2 regions of the Pseudomonas sp. IT-P253 genome follow, and region 1 is predicted to be linked to the other one. Evidence: predicted binding sites of a transcription regulator. Region 1 holds the regulator's gene; the other holds the start of a gene.
What was found. The regulator sigma-54, encoded in region 1, starts transcription at its own class of promoters, with help from an activator protein. The targets are predictions, from matches to a motif close to ANTGGCATNNANNTTGCTNT.

Region 1 (8,833 bases):
TCGAGACTCAATGTTATGTGCTCGCAGCCGCCCAGGGAGGAACGCATCCCGGGCCACGCGAAACCTATGGTCATGCCGCGATCATTGATCCGTGGGGGCGTGTGCTGGCACAACAGGATCAAGGCGAGGCCGTGCTGCTGGCCGAACGCGATAGCAGCGAACAGGCGTCGATCAGGGCGCGGATGCCGGTGTCCAGTCACCGGCGCTTTTTCTCGCAGGGCGCACAGCGACCTGCCTCAGAACGATGAATTTAAGGCGTAAAGCATATGAGCGAGTTGTTGTCCTCAGTCAGTGAACACCTCCTGGCGCCCGGCGGCGTAACGATCGAGAGCCTGCAAGGTGTGCTCGGTGATCTGGCCGGCCCGGGCATCGATGCCGCCGACCTGTATTTCCAGGGGCAGATTTCCGAATCCTGGGCGCTGGAAGACGGGATCGTCAAGGAAGGCAGTTTCAACCTCGACCAAGGTGTCGGCGTGCGGGCGCAATCGGGTGAAAAAACCGGTTTTGCCTACAGCAATGCGATCACGCTCGAAGCCCTCGGTGCAGCGGCTCGCGCGGCGCGTTCGATCTCGCGGGCCGGTCAAAACGGCACCGTGCAGGCGTTCACCACGCAGGATGTCGCGCAGTTGTATGGGCCGGATAACCCGTTGGAGGTAATGACGCGCGCCGAGAAAGTCGAGCTGCTCAAGCGTATCGACGTGGCGACGCGGGCCCTTGATCCGCGTATCCAGCAAGTCACCGTGAGCATGGCTGGCGTCTGGGAACGCATCCTTGTTGCGTCTACCGATGGTGGCCTGGCAGCCGATGTGCGGCCGCTGGTACGGTTCAATGTCAGCGTGATCGTTGAGCAGAACGGTCGCCGTGAACGCGGTGGCCATGGCGGCGGCGGACGTACCGATTATCGTTATTTCCTCAGCGACGACCGTGCCATGGGTTACGCCCGTGAAGCACTGCGTCAGGCGCTGGTCAACCTCGAAGCCATTCCTGCGCCAGCCGGTACGCTGCCGGTGGTGTTAGGGTCCGGCTGGTCGGGCGTGCTGTTGCACGAAGCGGTTGGCCACGGTCTGGAAGGCGATTTCAACCGCAAGGGCAGCTCGGCCTACAGCGGGCGGATGGGCGAGATGGTTGCGTCCAAGCTCTGCACCATCGTCGATGACGGCACCCTCGCCGGGCGCCGTGGTTCGCTGAGCGTCGATGACGAAGGCACTCCGACCGAGTGCACTACGCTGATCGAAAACGGCGTGCTCAAAGGCTACATGCAGGACAAGCTCAATGCGCGCCTGATGGGCGTGGCCCGCACCGGCAACGGTCGTCGCGAGTCCTACGCGCACCTGCCAATGCCGCGCATGACCAACACCTACATGCTCGCTGGCGAAAGTGATCCGGCGGAAATCATCGCCTCGGTAAAACGCGGTATCTATTGCGCCAACCTCGGCGGCGGTCAGGTGGACATTACCAGCGGCAAGTTCGTGTTCTCCACCAGCGAGGCGTATTTGATCGAAGACGGCAAGATTACAGCCCCGGTCAAAGGCGCGACGTTGATCGGCAATGGGCCGGAAGCCATGAGCAAGGTGTCGATGGTCGGTAACGATCTGGCGCTGGACAGTGGTGTGGGGACGTGTGGCAAAGATGGGCAATCGGTGCCGGTCGGTGTCGGCCAGCCAACCCTGAAAATTGATGCGATCACCGTGGGTGGCACGGGATCATAAGGAATGGAGCTTCGGGTGAACCGCTTGGCGGCTCACCCGACTCGAGATTTAACGCAGACCGCGTTGAGTCTCGTCCAGCTCACGGATGTACTTGAAGATTTTACGGCTCGATGCCGGTGGCTTGTTGGTCGCCAGTTCGTGCTGGGCCTGACGAATCAGGGAGCGCAATTGCTGACGATCGGCCTCCGGGTAGTCGACAACGAATTTTTCCAGGACGGCATCGTCGCCTGCGATCAACCGATCGCGCCAGCGTTCCAGGCCGTGGAAACGTTCGTTGTACTGCCGAGTGGAGGCATCGAGTTGATCGAGCAGGGTCAGAATGGCGTCAGTGTCCTGATCGCGCATCAGTTTGCCGATGAACATGAGGTGCCGTTTACGCGCGATATTCGCGGTGTGCTTGGAAGCATCGGCCAGAGCCCGACGCAAAGCGTCGGTCAATGGCAGTTTTGCCAGCAAGTCAGGCTTGAGTGTTGTCAGGCGCTCGCCGAGGTCAACCAGAGCATGTAGCTCGCGTTTAACCTGGGATTTGCTTTTTTCTCCCGTATCGAGGGAGTCGTCGTAAGAATCAACCATGGTGGCCGTCCGCAAAGAAACGCCGCCATGATAACCAGTCGGGGGCCGCTTGTCCGGCCCGGTCGCTCGATGACCTTTACCGAAAGCAGAATTTGAGTGGAGAACAGCATGAGTGCAGTTGAAAGCGTCGGCCCACAAGCGTTGCCGGCACTGCAAGAACAAGTCGAGCAAATCATCGCTGAAGCCAAACGCCAGGGTGCCAGCGCCTGCGAAGTGGCGGTGTCTCTGGAGCAGGGCCTGTCGACCTCGGTGCGTCAGCGTGAAGTCGAAACCGTCGAATTCAACCGTGATCAGGGCTTTGGCATCACTTTGTATGTCGGTCAGCGCAAAGGGTCGGCCAGCACGTCGGCCAGCGGCCCGGAGGCGATTCGCGAAACCGTCGCCGCCGCGCTGGCCATCGCCAGGCACACGTCTGAAGATGAGGCTTCGGGCCTGGCAGATGCCGCATTGATGGCCAAGGATCTGCAGGATTTCGACCTGTTCCACCAATGGGACATCACCCCGGAACAAGCCATCGAGCAGGCTCTGGCGTGTGAAGCGGCGGCGTTTGCCACCGACAGCCGGATCAAGAATGCCGACGGCACCACCCTCAGTACCCACCAGGGCTGTCGCGTTTACGGCAACAGTCACGGTTTTATCGGCGGTTACGCGTCGACCCGTCACAGCCTCAGCTGCGTGATGATTGCTGAAGCCGACGGGCAGATGCAGCGCGACTACTGGTATGACGTAAACCGTCAGGGCAACTTGTTGGCCGATCCGGCGAGCATCGGCCAGCGTGCCGCGCAACGGGCGGCGAGCCGTCTGGGCGCACGTCCGGTGCCCACCTGTGAAGTGCCGGTACTGTTTTCGGCGGAACTGGCCGGCGGTTTGTTTGGCAGTTTCCTCTCGGCGATCTCTGGCGGCAGTCTGTATCGAAAATCGTCGTTCCTTGAAGGCACTCTGGGGCAGAAACTGTTTCCGGAATGGCTGACCATCGATGAGCGTCCGCACCTGATGCGCGCCATGGGCAGTTCGGCGTTCGATGGCGATGGCCTGGCGACGTACGCCAAGCCGTTCGTCGAAAAGGGTGAGTTGGTGTCCTACATCCTTGGCACCTATTCCGGTCGCAAGCTTGGCATGCCGAGCACCGCAAACGCTGGCGGCGTACACAATCTGTTTGTTACCCATGGCGATGAAGACCAAGCCGCCTTGCTGCGTCGCATGGGGCGCGGTTTGCTGGTCACCGAACTGATGGGCCAGGGCCTGAACATGGTCACCGGTGATTATTCCCGCGGCGCGGCGGGTTACTGGGTCGAGAACGGCGAAATCCAGTTTGCGGTCCAGGAAGTGACCATTGCCGGCAACATGCGCGACATGTTCAAGCAGATCATTGCGGTGGGTAATGACCTGGAATTGCGCAGCAACATTCGCACTGGTTCGGTGTTGATCGAGCGCATGACAGTGGCAGGTAGCTGACGCTTATCGCAATACAAAAAGGCGCGTCATCCAATTGGGTGACGCGCCTTTTTTTAAGATCAAAAGATCGTTACTCGCCTTCGTCGAAGAAGTTGTTGATCAACTTCACCAGAGCTTCGAGCGCTTCCTGCTCCTGCTCGCCTTCCGTGCTCAGATGGATTTTGGTGCCTTTACCGGCGGCCAGCATCATCATGGCCATGATGCTTTTCCCGTCGACCATGGAGTCAGGCGTGCGCCCGGCTCTGATCTGGCATGGGAACTGGCCCGCCACACCAACGAATTTTGCGGAAGCGCGGGCATGCAGGCCCAGTTTGTTGATGATTTCAATTTCCAGAGCAGGCATCGCGGTGTGAATCCTTTAGCTGAGGTCGCGGTGGCGAACCTGGACGTTCTTCAGGTTTTTTTGTAGCAACTGGCCCAGGCGCTCGGTCAGGTAGACGGACCGGTGATGCCCGCCGGTACAGCCAATGGCAATGGTGACATATGCGCGGTTGCTGGCGGCAAACCGTGGCAGCCACTTGAGCAGATAAGTGGAAATGTCCTGGAACATCTCTTCGACATCCGGCTGTGCAGCCAGGTAATCGGCAACCGGTTGATCAAGCCCGGACTGCTCACGCAGCTCCGGCTTCCAGTAGGGATTGGGCAGGCAACGCACGTCGAACACCAGGTCGGCGTCCACCGGCATGCCGCGCTTGAATCCGAATGACTCCACCAAAAACGCAGTACCGGGTTCTGGTTGGTTCAGCAGGCGCAGCTTGATGGTATCGCGCAGCTGATACAGGTTCAGGTTGGTGGTGTTTACCTTGAGGTCGGCAAGGTCGGCGATCGGCCCGAGCAAGTTGGTTTCGTCGTTGATCGCTTCGGCCAGTGAGCGATTGGCGCTGCTCAGTGGGTGACGACGGCGGGTTTCCGAGAACCGTTTGAGCAAGGTTTCATCGTCGGCATCCAGGTACAAGACATCACACTGGATATGCCGGGCGCGGACTTCTTCCAGCAGTTCGGGAAACCGCGTCAGATGACTTGGCAAGTTACGCGCATCGATGGATACGGCAACCAGTGGTTGTACCAGTTCAGTGTGAATCAGCGCACGTTCTGCCAACTCCGGCAGCAGGCCTGCGGGCAGGTTGTCGATGCAGTAGTAGCCGCTGTCCTCGAGAACATCGAGTGCGGTGCTTTTACCTGAGCCGGAACGGCCGCTGACGATGATCAAACGCATGATTACTGACCGTTTTGCTCGTCCAGGACAACCTGATACAAGGCTTCATTGCTCGAGGCACCGCGCAGTTTTTCGCGCACTTCCTTGCGATCGAGCATGCTGGCGATCTGGCGTAGTAGCTCCAGGTGCGCATCGGTAGCGGCTTCCGGGACCAACAAAACGAACAGCAGGTCAACCGGGGCACCGTCGATGGCGTCGAAATCGATAGGGGCATCCAGGTGCATCAAGGCACTGATGGGTGCGCCGCAACCCTTGAGGCGGCAGTGGGGAATAGCGATGCCGTTGCCAAAACCGGTAGAACCGAGTTTTTCACGGGCAATCAGAGCTTCGAAGACATCTTGCATCTCCAGACCCGGCACTTCCCGGGCGATCAGGTTGGCAATTTGCTCGAGGGCTTTCTTTTTGCTGCCGCCCGGCACGTTCACGAGTGAACGGCCGGGGGTCAGGATGCTTTCAAGTCGAATCATGGGTTGGGAGTGTTAACGACCGGTAGCGCCCTGGAGGAGGCTCTGGGTCTTTTCCTTATGCTTTTTAAGTTGGCGATCCAGCTTGTCGGTGAGTGAGTCGATCGCCGCGTACATGTCGTCATGCTCGGCGTTGGCGACTACTTCACTGCCGGGAATATGCAGCGTGGCTTCGATTTTCTGCTTCAGCTTTTCGACCGTCATCGTGACCTGCACGTTGGTGATCTTGTCGAAATGTCGCTCCAGTCGTTCAAGTTTTTCGCCGATGTAGGTGCGAAGAGGTTCGGTCACTTCCAGTTGGTGTCCACTGATGTTGACTTGCATACAGCTTCTCCTTCGTTGCCAGTGCATAAAGCGGCAGGCAGAAATGCCTGCCACTGGAACGCTGTGGCGTGGCCCTTACATCAACCGCTTGCGTTCGCTCGAAGGCGCGATCCCGAGGGATTCGCGGTACTTGGCGACGGTGCGGCGGGCCACCTGAATGCCTTGTGCCTCCAGTAAACCAGCGATCTTGCTGTCACTCAACGGCTTTTTCTGATTTTCCGCGGCAACCAGTTTTTTGATGATCGCCCGGATCGCCGTGGACGAGCATTCACCGCCTTCGGAAGTGCTGACGTGGCTGGAGAAAAAGTATTTCAGTTCATAGATGCCCCGCGGGGTATGCATGAATTTTTGCGTGGTCACCCGTGAAATCGTCGATTCGTGCATGCCCACTGCTTCGGCGATGTCATGCAGGACCAGCGGTTTCATGGCTTCGTCGCCGTACTCCAGAAAACCGCGTTGATGCTCGACGATCTGGGTGGCAACTTTCATCAGTGTTTCGTTGCGGCTCTGCAGGCTTTTGATAAACCAGCGGGCTTCTTGCAACTGATTGCGCATGAAGGTGTTGTCGGCGCTGGTGTCGGCGCGGCGCACGAAACCGGCGTATTGGGCGTTGACCCGCAAGCGTGGCACGGACTCCTGATTCAGCTCCACCAGCCAGCGCTCGTTGTCCTTGCGCACGATTACGTCGGGAACGACGTATTCGGCTTCACTGGACTCGATCTGAGAGCCTGGGCGCGGGTTGAGGCTCTGAACCAGTTCGATGACCTGGCGCAGTTCATCTTCCTTGAGCTTCATGCGACGCATCAGCTGGCTGTAGTCGCGGCTGCCGAGCAGGTCGATGTAGTCGGTGACCAGGCGCTTGGCCTCGGCCAGCCAAGGCGTCTTGGCCGGCAACTGGCGCAGTTGCAGTAGCAGGCATTCACCCAGGTTGCGGGCGCCGATGCCAGCGGGTTCGAATTGCTGGATGCGGTGCAGGACGGCTTCGATTTCGTCCAGTTCGATGTCCAGTTCCGGATCGAAGGCCTCGAGGATTTCCTCGAGCGTTTCGTCCAGGTAGCCCTGATTATTGATGCAGTCGATCAGGGTGACGCCAATCAGGCGATCGGTGTCGGACATCGGTGCCAGATTCAGTTGCCACAGCAAGTGGCTCTGCAGGCTTTCGCCGGCTGATGTGCGGGTGGTGAAATCCCACTCGTCGTCATCGTTGCTTGGCAGGCTGCTGGCGCTGGTCTGGTAAACGTCTTCCCATGCGGTATCGACGGGCAGTTCGTTGGGGATGCGCTCGTTCCAGTCACCTTCCTCGAGGTTGTCCACCGTCGGGGCGGTTTCCTGGTAGGAGGGTTCCGAAACATCGGCGTTGGGTTGCTGTTCGGCTTTGTCGGCCAAAGGGTCGGCATTATCGAAGTCGTCGCCTTCTTCCTGGCGTTCGAGCATCGGATTGGACTCCAGGGCCTCCTGGATTTCCTGTTGCAGGTCCAGGGTCGACAATTGGAGCAGGCGGATGGCCTGTTGCAGCTGCGGTGTCATCGTCAGCTGCTGGCCCATTCTCAAGACTAGCGATGGTTTCATGGCAGGGGCTTAACACCTTATTCGCCGGCGCACATGCGCCATCCACTACAGGGCGCCGGAGCGCCAAACATAAGCAAATTATATGCCCGAAACTGCAGCCTTTGCCTAGAGCGCTGTAACAATAAAAAACTATTGATTTTTTATCGAGACGAGCGCTCTGCCGACTAGCCAGACACCTCAGTGCTTACAGGCGGAACTCATGGCCCAGATACACTTCCTTGACCAGGTCGTTGGCCAGGATGGTGGCGGAGTCGCCTTCGGCGATCAGTTGACCATCGTTGACGATGTAGGCGGTTTCGCAGATATCGAGGGTTTCGCGCACGTTGTGGTCAGTGATCAGCACGCCAATGCCTTTGGCCTTGAGGTGGTAAATGATCTGCTTGATATCGCCCACCGAAATCGGGTCCACGCCGGCGAAGGGTTCATCGAGCAGGATGAATTTCGGGTTGGTGGCCAGTGCCCGGGCGATTTCCACGCGGCGGCGTTCGCCGCCCGACAGGCTCATGCCGAGGCTGTCGCGGATGTGGCTGATGTGGAATTCCTGCAGCAGGCTTTCCAGTTCCTTGCGGCGACCGGCCTTGTCGAGTTCCTTGCGGGTCTCGAGGATGGCCATGATGTTGTCTGCAACCGAGAGTTTGCGGAAGATCGACGCTTCTTGCGGAAGATAGCCGATACCCGCTTTGGCGCGACCGTGCATGGGCTGGTGGCTGACGTCCAGATCGTCGATCAGTACGCGCCCCTGATCGGCCTGTACCAAGCCAACGATCATGTAGAAACAGGTGGTCTTGCCGGCACCGTTGGGGCCCAGCAGGCCGACGATCTGACCGCTGTCGATGGACAGGCTGACGTCACGCACGACCTGGCGGCTCTTGTAGCTCTTGGCCAGATGCTGAGCTTTCAGAGTTGCCATTACGGGGCCTTTTGCTCGTCGGTTTTCTTCTTCGGCTGGATCACCATGTCAATGCGCGGACGCGCCTCGGTGACCTTGTTGCCTGTGGCGCGACCGGCGCTGGCTAGCTTCTTGACGGTGTCGTAGACGATTTTCTCGCCTTGGGTGACGTTGTTGTCCTTGTCGATAACTTTTGCCTTATCGATCAGCACGACACGGTTTTGCGAGGCGTGGTACTGGACAGTCACCCCCCAACCCTGAACAGGCTTGCTGTCGCCCTGGGTTTGCAGTTGCTCGAAGTAGGCGAGGTTGCCCACCGAAGTCACCACGTCGATATCGCCAGTGGGCGTGCGGGTGATGGTCACGGTGTTGCCGGTAACCTTCATCGAGCCCTGGGTAATGATCACGTCGCCTTTATAGGTGGCGACGCCATTCTTGTCGTCCAGTTGGGCATCATCGGCCTGAATGCGGATAGGCTGCTCTTGATCGTTCGGCAGAGCCCAGGCGCTCACGCTTCCCAGTGCTGCGCTCAGACAGAGCAAAATAGGGAGAGTTTTAACGAGCCTCATACTGTCCTCTTACGTTCGATAGCAGGTGTATCCTGCTTTCTTTCAAATACGCTTTCATTCCCTTG
Region 2 (8,833 bases), on a different contig from region 1:
TCATCTTCCGCGACGTAGAATGCGCGCCTTTCCCGGTCAATCGCACAGATCGATTGGCCATCATGGGCGGGTAACCGTCCGTTGCCACCCGCATTCATCGGAGCACTTCCCATGAGCAACACTCACAACAGCGAATACCTGGAAACCCTCTACGAAGGCTACGGCCAGCGTTTTCGCATGGAAAAACTGCTGCACGAAGTGCGCACCGAACACCAGCACCTGGTGATCTTCGAAAACCCGCGCATGGGCCGGGTGATGGCACTGGACGGTGTGATCCAGACCACCGAAGCCGACGAGTTCATCTACCACGAAATGCTCACCCACGTGCCGATCCTGGCGCACGGCACCGCCAAGCGCGTGCTGATCATCGGTGGCGGCGACGGCGGTATGCTGCGTGAAGTGGCCAAGCACCGCAGCATCGAGCACATCACCATGGTCGAAATCGACGGCACCGTGGTCGACATGTGCAAGGAGTTCCTGCCGAACCACTCCAAAGGCGCGTTTGAAGACCCACGGCTGAACCTGGTGATCGACGACGGCATGCGTTTCGTCGCCACCACCACTGAAAAGTTCGACGTGATCATTTCCGACTCCACCGACCCGATCGGTCCGGGCGAAGTACTGTTCTCCGAGAACTTCTACCAGGCCTGCCGTCGCTGCCTGAACGAAGGCGGCATTCTGGTGACCCAGAACGGCACGCCGTTCATGCAAATAGAAGAAGTCAAAACCACCGCCGGCCGCCTGCGCAGCCTGTTCCCGGACTGGCACTTCTATCAGGCAGCCGTGCCGACTTACATCGGTGGTGCGATGACCTTTGCCTGGGGCGCAACCAATACCGCCTATCGCAAATTGTCCCGTGAAACCTTGCAACAGCGCTTTACCGGCAGCGGCATCATCACCCGCTACTACAATCCGGAAATTCACATTGGCGCGTTCGCCCTACCGCAATACGTCCTGCAGGCTGTGAACAAGCCAAGCAACGACTAAAGATTTACGCAGAACCCCCATGTAGGAGCGAGCTTGCTCGCGATGGGCGTGAACGATAACGCTTGCTGTCTGGATACGCGTCGCCTTCACGTTCATCGCGAGCAAGCTCGCTCCTACAGTTTTGTAAACCGTTGAACGATCAGTCAGGGCAAAAGTCCAGATAGATATAGGCCCATTTGCGGGTTTGATCGAGGAGGCACTGATGCAAAAGTGGAAAATCACTTTCGTGGATGATCACGGTGAAACAGTCGACGAGGTCTTTGAGTGCGACGAGTGCCCGGATAACGAGCACGCCGCCAAACTCATCAAGGCCCGGCTCCTTCCTGTCGCCGCTGAACTGGATCTGAATGATCTGGAAGGGCGAACCGCGGATGCGAGCGTCAAAAGTCTTAAAGCCCAGAACAGCATCCAGATCCTCGGCATCACGCCAATCTGAACTTCCCCTGTCACATTCTCAACCAGACCTTGGCAGCGCCTCTGACTTGAGGCTACTCTGCAAGCGAGATCAGCGAACGGATCGCTAAGGTCTGGTCTTGTCAGCTACATGCTTGTTTCCCATTGGCAACGTGTTTGTCACATAGCCTTCACCATTCGGTTGCGGGCGCCGGGAGTACGGAAAGTCTATCCATCAGTTTGAGGAGGACGTTTCATGAGCACAGCCTATCAAGAAGACATCAGCAGCTCGGTATTGCGCCGCATGAAGGAAGGCGGTTTCGACTTTTCACGGTTCCATCCCATCGAGTTCTACGCCATTTTCCCGGACGAGGAGCGGGCACGCAGGGCGGCAGGGCATTACTGTGGTGAATCCTTGAATGCACAAATCAGCGTGCGCGACGACGGTGCGTGGTACCTGGAACTGAGCAAAGTGATGTACGCGACCTATGACGGCATCGGTGACTTTGAGCAGGGCTTCGAGGCAGTGGTTGAGCCTTTGGGCGGCATTATCGAAGGATGGGGCGTCAAGCAGGAGGTACGAGGGCGACTCGCATAACACTATGAACAGCGACAACACTCAGCAACGGCTGACCTCAGGGTTGGCCGTTTTCGTTTGCGGGAATGGAATAAAGATCAAGAGATCGCAGCCTCGTTTCACTCGACAGCTCCTACAGTGAAACGAGGCTGCGATCTTTTGATCCTGTTTTTGATTCACGACATTTCCAGAAAACAAAAAAAAGCCGCCTGGGCAGGCGGCTAAAAGGGAAGTTCGATCAGCCATTACAGCGGATGTGCGGATTATCCGCCTCGACAACCGGGCAGTGAAATCAACTCTGACTATGCTGTTGATAGGCGACAACTTCGCCTTGCAATGAAGCGGGGGCGATCAGGTTGGGGCGTTTGCTGCACAGGGTTGGTGCAGTGTTAGCGGCTTGATAATCCAACTGATTGATATCAAAGCGTTTCTGCCGATGGCACGGGCCTTGCGAAGGCCTGGATGTCCGGGTGACAAGGAGTACGGCATGATCCGCACCTATTTTGATGAGATGTACGATGCCGGCGGCCAGGTCCGCCCGCATTATCGGGAGTTTGCCCGTTGGCTGGCCGAAACGCCTGACGAGTTGTTGGCACAACGGCGACGTGAAGCCGATCTGCTATTTCATCGCGCCGGGATTACTTTCACGCTTTACGGTGATGAGCAGGGGACAGAGCGCCTGATTCCCTTCGACACCATTCCTCGCAGCATCCCCGCCAGTGAATGGCGAATCGTTGAACGTGGCTGCATCCAGCGGGTCAAGGCGTTGAATATGTTCCTCGCCGACCTGTATCACGAGCAACGCATCATCAAAGCCGGCATCATCCCGGCCGAACAAGTGCTGGCCAACGAGCAATACCAGTTGGCGATGCAAGGGCTGGACTTGCACCGGGATATCTATTCCCACATCTCCGGTGTCGATTTGGTACGCGATGGCGACGGCACGTACTACGTGCTTGAAGATAATCTTCGTACACCCAGTGGCGTGAGCTACATGCTCGAAGACCGCAAGATGATGATGCGACTGTTCCCCGAATTGTTCGCGGCCCAGCGCATCGCGCCCATCGATCACTATCCGAACCTGTTGCTCGACACGCTGAAAAGCTCCAGCCCGATCGATAACCCGAGCGTGGTGGTACTGACACCTGGGCGTTTCAACAGCGCGTTTTTCGAGCATGCGTTTCTGGCCCGGGAAATGGGCGTTGAACTGGTGGAGGGCGCGGACCTGTTCGTGCGTGACGATAGGGTGTTCATGCGCACCACGGACGGGCCTAAAGCCGTCGACGTGATCTACCGTCGCCTTGACGATGCCTTCCTCGATCCGCTGGCGTTCAACCCCGACTCGATGCTTGGCGTACCAGGGCTGTTGTCGTCCTATCGCTCCGGCAACGTGGTGCTGGCGAATGCCATCGGCACCGGGGTCGCTGACGACAAGTCGGTGTATCCGTTCGTCACGGACATGATCCGTTTCTATCTGGACGAAGAACCGATCCTGAAGAACGTGCCGACGTTTCAGTGTCGCAACCCGTCTGAACTGTCCCACGTGCTGGCCAATCTTCCAGACCTGGTGGTCAAGGAAACCCAAGGCTCCGGCGGGTACGGAATGCTGGTCGGGCCGGCCGCGACGGCGGCGGAAATCGAGTCGTTCCGTGCCCGCATCAAGGCCAAGCCTCACGCGTACATCGCACAACCGACGTTGTCCCTGTCGACCTGTCCGACCTTTGTCGAAAACGGCATCGCTCCACGCCACATCGACCTGCGTCCGTTTGTTTTGTCTGGCCGTGAAACCCGGGTTGTGCCCGGCGGTTTGACCCGTGTTGCCCTGCGCGAAGGCTCCCTGGTGGTGAATTCCTCCCAGGGCGGCGGAACCAAGGACACCTGGGTGGTCGAGGATTGAAGGAAGCTTGCCATGTTAAGTAGAACTGCCTCGGATTTGTATTGGATGTCGCGTTACCTGGAGCGGGCGGAAAACCTCGCCCGGATGCTCGATATCAGTTATTCGCTGTCGCTGATGCCACAGGATGGTCGCGGTGACGGTTTGCATGAACTGGCCATGCCGTTGTTGATCACCGGCACGCTGGACGATTACCTGGAGCGCCACGGCGAACTGCACGCCGAACGGCTACTGCACTTTTTTGCGTTGGACGCGGCCAACCCGGCGAGCATCTACAGTTGCCTTGGTGCGGCGCGGGCCAGCGCCCATGCCGTGCGTGGGCGAATCACCGCCGACATGTGGGAAAACATCAACGCCACCTGGCTGGAAATTCGCGGGATTGCCGACCAGGGCTTGAGTCGCTACGGCATGAGCCGTTTCTGCGAGTGGATCAAGGAGCGTTCCCACCTGTTCCGTGGCGCGTCCTACGGCACCATCATGCGCAACGACGCGTTCCGTTTCATTCGGTTGGGGACGTTTATCGAACGGGCTGACAACACCTTGCGCCTGCTCGATGCGCGTTACGAAATGGCCGGTGATCAGGCCGAAGCGGTCAGCGACGGCACGGCTCACGCCTATTACCAGTGGAGCGCTTTGTTGCGGGCCCTGTCGTCGTTCGAGGCCTACACCGAGATCTACCGCGATGCGCCCGGCGCCCGGCATGTGGCCGAACTGTTGCTGTTGCGCGCTGATGTTCCGCGCTCCTTGCGCGCCTGCACCGAAGAAATCGACCAAATCCTTGCCCAGCTGCCGGGCGCCAACGGACGTCCCGCGCAACGTCTGGCAGCGGAGATGGACGCGCGCCTGCGTTACACCGGTATCACTGAAATTCTCGATGAAGGCCTGCATGCCTGGCTGACCGAGTTCATCCCGCTGGTGCGCCAGTTGGGCAACGCCATTCACAGTTCCTACCTGGAGGCTGCATGAGACTTTCCATTAGCCACGAGACCACCTATCACTACGAAGATCAGGTGCGGGCGAGCATCCAGTACCTGCGACTGACCCCCCACGACAGCGAGCGCCAGCACGTGCTCAGTTGGCAGCTCGACCTGCCGCGCCCGGTGCGTGCGCAACTCGATCCGTTCGGCAATATTCTGCACGTGCTGACCATGGACGAGCCCCACGAGGCGATCATCATCGGCGCCCGTGGCCAGGTGGATATCGACGAACTGCGTGAAGCCGAGCATGAAAGCCAGTCGGCGCTGCCGTTCCTGCGTTTCACCCGGTTGACCGAAGCCGACGAAGCGCTGCGCGCGTTCGCGCAAAAGGAATGCAAAAAGCGCCGGGATCGCACGGCGCTGATCGACTTGATGCATGGCCTGAACCAGCACATGACCTACACGCCGGGTTCCACCGAAGTGGACACCAGCGCCGCCCAGGCTTTCGCCGGGCGTGCAGGCGTCTGCCAGGACCACGCCCATGCATTTCTGGCCTGTACCCGCAGCCTGGGCATTCCGGCGCGTTACGTGTCGGGGTATTTGTACAGCGAAAACAGCGAACACCTGGCCAGTCACGCCTGGGCCGAAGCCTGGCTCGATGATGCCTGGTACAGTTTTGACGTCACTAATGAACTGGCCCGGCCCGAGCGGCATTTGAAACTGGCGGTGGGCCTGGATTACCTGGATGCCTGCCCGGTGCGCGGCATGCGCCGGGGCGGTGGTTGCGAGCAGATGCATGCGAAGGTGTTGGTGTCGCCGACGCCGATGCCAGTGATCTCGGTGCAACAGCAATAATGTAGGAGCGAGCTTGCTCGCGAAGGTGTGTCAGCAACATCGATGTCGACTGACACACCATCGCGAGCAAGCTCGCTCCTACAGACAGAGTGTGGCTATCAGGGTTTAACCTTGCGCCCTGCCATATGCTTCAAATACCCCACCAACCTGTCCAGATCCGCCTCCGGTAACACCGTCGCCTCGAATCCCGGCATCTTCGCCTGCGGCCACTGCCGCAAACTCTGCGGATCACGTATGTAGCGCTTGAGGAAGTCCGCGCCAAAGTACTCGGTTGGACTAAACGGAATGTTCAGGTCCGGCCCAAACTGCGCATCCCCCGCGCCATTGAGTCGATGGCACGCCAGGCAATTTTTCTGAAACAGTGCAAACCCCTGATTGACCGGGTCGTCAGCCTTTAACGCTGGATCGGGCAACAGAGCAGGGAAGCGCTCTGCCACTGGCGCCAGGCGCTTGATACTGGCGACCTGAAACGGCCATTGCTCGGGGCTGATATTGCCCGCCTGCGGATCTGTCCAGACCAGATAGAACGGCCCGGCACTCGGCTTGCCTTCAGACAGTGCGGGCCACGGCTTGGCCGGGTCTTCAATGGCAATCCAGGCCCGTGAACCCTTGGCGTTGAGCAACGGTGCAGCTGCCATTTCAGCGGCAAAGCCGTCCAGCGCCACCGCTTGCAGATGGTCCCCGGGCTTGATGCCGGTCAACAACGCCGCCACGGGAACGGCGCGATAGCTCATGTCCCGTTTGTACGAAACGTCGTTGTTAATCGTGATGGTCTGAACCTGAGGATGCTTGAGCAGCTCCTCGGTCTGCCAGGTGCGACTGCTCGCGCCCAGCTCCAGATTCAGCTGTGCGGCATAGAGGGGCGTGCTGAGCAGCAAGGCCCCCAACAAAATTAGCGTTTTCAAATGATCGCCGTCCATGTCGTGGAAGTGCCATAGAGGTTGGCACACCCACGCTGGCCCGGGTAGCGAGCCAGTCACATTTTTAATCAGGCGATTGTTAAAACCCTGGCGCCGTATTTTTAATAACCGACTAGCCGATCACCTTGGTCAGGTTCGGCAAAATCAACAACAGGGTAGTGGCGAATAGAATGAGCCCGGCTTGACGTACTTTCGAATGTTTAAACATGGCTTGACCGCCTTTTTTGTTATTTCCCGATGCCTGCCTGCATTTCTCCATGACGGCAGAGCGTTGCACTTCCTGTTGCACGAGCGCCTCGGCAAAACCCGACGACAACTTCGTACAACTTCACCTTAGAGCCCGCGTCACTCGTGGTTTAGATCCATTTCGTATGGTGTTGCGCTTAATTACTCTTAAAAAGGCATGAGGCCTATTGCCAGCTTCTTTGGCGCCCGTTTACTAGACAGCTTGCTGTAGGGAAACGGTTAATCCGGGAGCTTACGACCGTTCGTCTGAGCGTGAGCGTCAACGCACGTGAGCGCTGCGGTCATTGAATCCATGGCGGCTCGGCCTAAGAGTGGGAGTGGTGAATTTGCTCACCGCCCAGGTTCGAGGACGTCATGACCCAAGCTTTGATTTTCGATGCGATACGCACGCCCCGCGGCAAAGGCAAGGCCGATGGCGCCTTGCACAGCGTCAAACCGGTCAATCTGGTGGCCGGGTTGCTCAAGGCGTTGCAGCAGCGCACCTCACTGGACACCCGTCAGGTTGACGATGTGGTGCTTGGTTGTGTGACGCCGATTGGCGATCAGGGCTCCGACATCGCCAAGACCGCGACCCAGGTAGCGGATTGGGACGTCAGTGTGGCGGGTGTCCAGATCAATCGCTTCTGTGCTTCGGGTCTGGAGGCGGTAAACCTTGGGGCGATGAAAGTGCGTTCCGGCTTCGAAGACCTGGTGGTGGTCGGCGGTGTCGAGTCCATGTCCCGGGTGCCGATGGGCAGCGACGGTGGGGCTTGGGCACTGGACCCGGAAACCAATTTGCACAGTCATTTTACCCCGCAGGGCGTGGGGGCCGATCTGATCGCCACGCTCGAAGGCTTCAGCCGTCAGGACGTCGATGCCTATGCGCTGCACTCCCAGCAAAAGGCCGCGCAAGCGCGGTCAAATGGTTCGTTCAACAAGTCACTGGTGCCGGTGCAGGACCAGAACGGCATCATCCTGCTCGATCACGATGAGTTCATTCGCGCCGAGTCGACCCTCGAAGGCCTGGGCAAGCTCAAGCCAAGTTTCGAAATGATCGGGCAAATGGGCTTCGACGCCACTGCGCTACGGGTCTACAGCCATGTGGAGCGGATCAACCATGTCCACACACCGGGCAACAGCTCGGGCATCGTCGATGGCGCGGCGTTGATGCTGATAGGTTCCGAGGCCAAGGGTCGCGAACTGGGCTTGCAGCCACGGGCGCGAATCGTGGCCACCGCGGTGACCAGCACCGATCCGACCATCATGCTCACCGGCCCCGCGCCGGCCACCCGCAAAGCGCTGGCCAAGGCCGGGCTGCGGGTCGAAGACATCGACCTGTTCGAGGTCAACGAAGCCTTCGCGTCCGTGGTGCTGAAATTCATCAAGGACATGGGCATCGACCCGGACAAGGTCAACGTCAATGGCGGTTCCATCGCCCTGGGTCACCCGCTGGGCGCCACCGGCTGCGCGATTCTCGGCACGCTGCTCGATGAACTGGAAACCCGACGCCTGCGCTATGGCCTCGCGACGCTGTGCGTCGGTGGCGGCATGGGCATTGCCACCATCATCGAACGCCTCTGAGCCCCGACTTCAAGGAAGTATCTTATGACCGACGCCATTCGTTACGAAAAAGGTCAGGACCAGATTGTCGTCCTGACCATGGACCTGCCGGGCCAGAGCGCCAACACCATGAACGCGGTGTATCGCGAGGCCATGGCTGACTGTGTCGCCCGCCTGGTGGCCGACAAGGACGCCATCGCCGGCGTCATCATTACTTCGGCAAAAAAGACCTTCTTCGCCGGTGGCGACCTCAATGAATTGATCAAGGTCGGCAAACCTGAAGCCGAGGCCTTTTATGAGATGGTGCTGAGATTGAAGGGCCAGTTGCGCACCCTGGAAACCCTCGGCAAACCGGTGGTCGCGGCGATCAACGGCGCGGCATTGGGCGGTGGCTGGGAGATCTGCCTGGCCTGCCATCACCGGGTGGCTCTGGACAACCCGTCGGTGCAACTTGGCCTGCCGGAAGTGACACTCGGCTTGCTGCCGGGTGGCGGTGGGGTGGTGC

Region 2: ACM6IR_RS21455 (circularly permuted type 2 ATP-grasp protein) is a predicted target of sigma-54. The motif match lies at 2,393-2,412, and genes of this name have one in related genera.

Annotation. Positions count from the first base shown of each region.
Region 1 covers NZ_CATKPT010000032.1:42,414-51,246, reverse strand. The annotation lists gene ACM6IR_RS17310 (carbon-nitrogen hydrolase family protein) at 1-248, shown strand, start outside; gene tldD (metalloprotease TldD) at 267-1,709, shown strand; gene yjgA (ribosome biogenesis factor YjgA) at 1,758-2,282, opposite strand; gene pmbA (metalloprotease PmbA) at 2,391-3,737, shown strand; gene ACM6IR_RS17290 (HPr family phosphocarrier protein) at 3,808-4,080, opposite strand; gene rapZ (RNase adapter RapZ) at 4,096-4,953, opposite strand; gene ptsN (PTS IIA-like nitrogen regulatory protein PtsN) at 4,956-5,420, opposite strand; gene hpf (ribosome hibernation-promoting factor, HPF/YfiA family) at 5,433-5,741, opposite strand; gene ACM6IR_RS17270 (RNA polymerase factor sigma-54) at 5,817-7,310, opposite strand; gene lptB (LPS export ABC transporter ATP-binding protein) at 7,495-8,220, opposite strand; gene lptA (lipopolysaccharide transport periplasmic protein LptA) at 8,220-8,768, opposite strand; gene lptC (LPS export ABC transporter periplasmic protein LptC) at 8,755-8,833, opposite strand, start outside.
Region 2 covers NZ_CATKPT010000044.1:200,523-209,355, forward strand. The annotation lists gene speE (polyamine aminopropyltransferase) at 112-987, shown strand; gene ACM6IR_RS21445 (hypothetical protein) at 1,190-1,423, shown strand; gene ACM6IR_RS21450 (ribonuclease E inhibitor RraB) at 1,637-1,978, shown strand; gene ACM6IR_RS21455 (circularly permuted type 2 ATP-grasp protein) at 2,445-3,854, shown strand; gene ACM6IR_RS21460 (alpha-E domain-containing protein) at 3,867-4,817, shown strand; gene ACM6IR_RS21465 (transglutaminase family protein) at 4,814-5,623, shown strand; gene ACM6IR_RS21470 (c-type cytochrome) at 5,722-6,543, opposite strand; gene ACM6IR_RS21475 (acetyl-CoA C-acetyltransferase) at 7,144-8,349, shown strand; gene ACM6IR_RS21480 (3-hydroxyacyl-CoA dehydrogenase NAD-binding domain-containing protein) at 8,374-8,833, shown strand, end outside.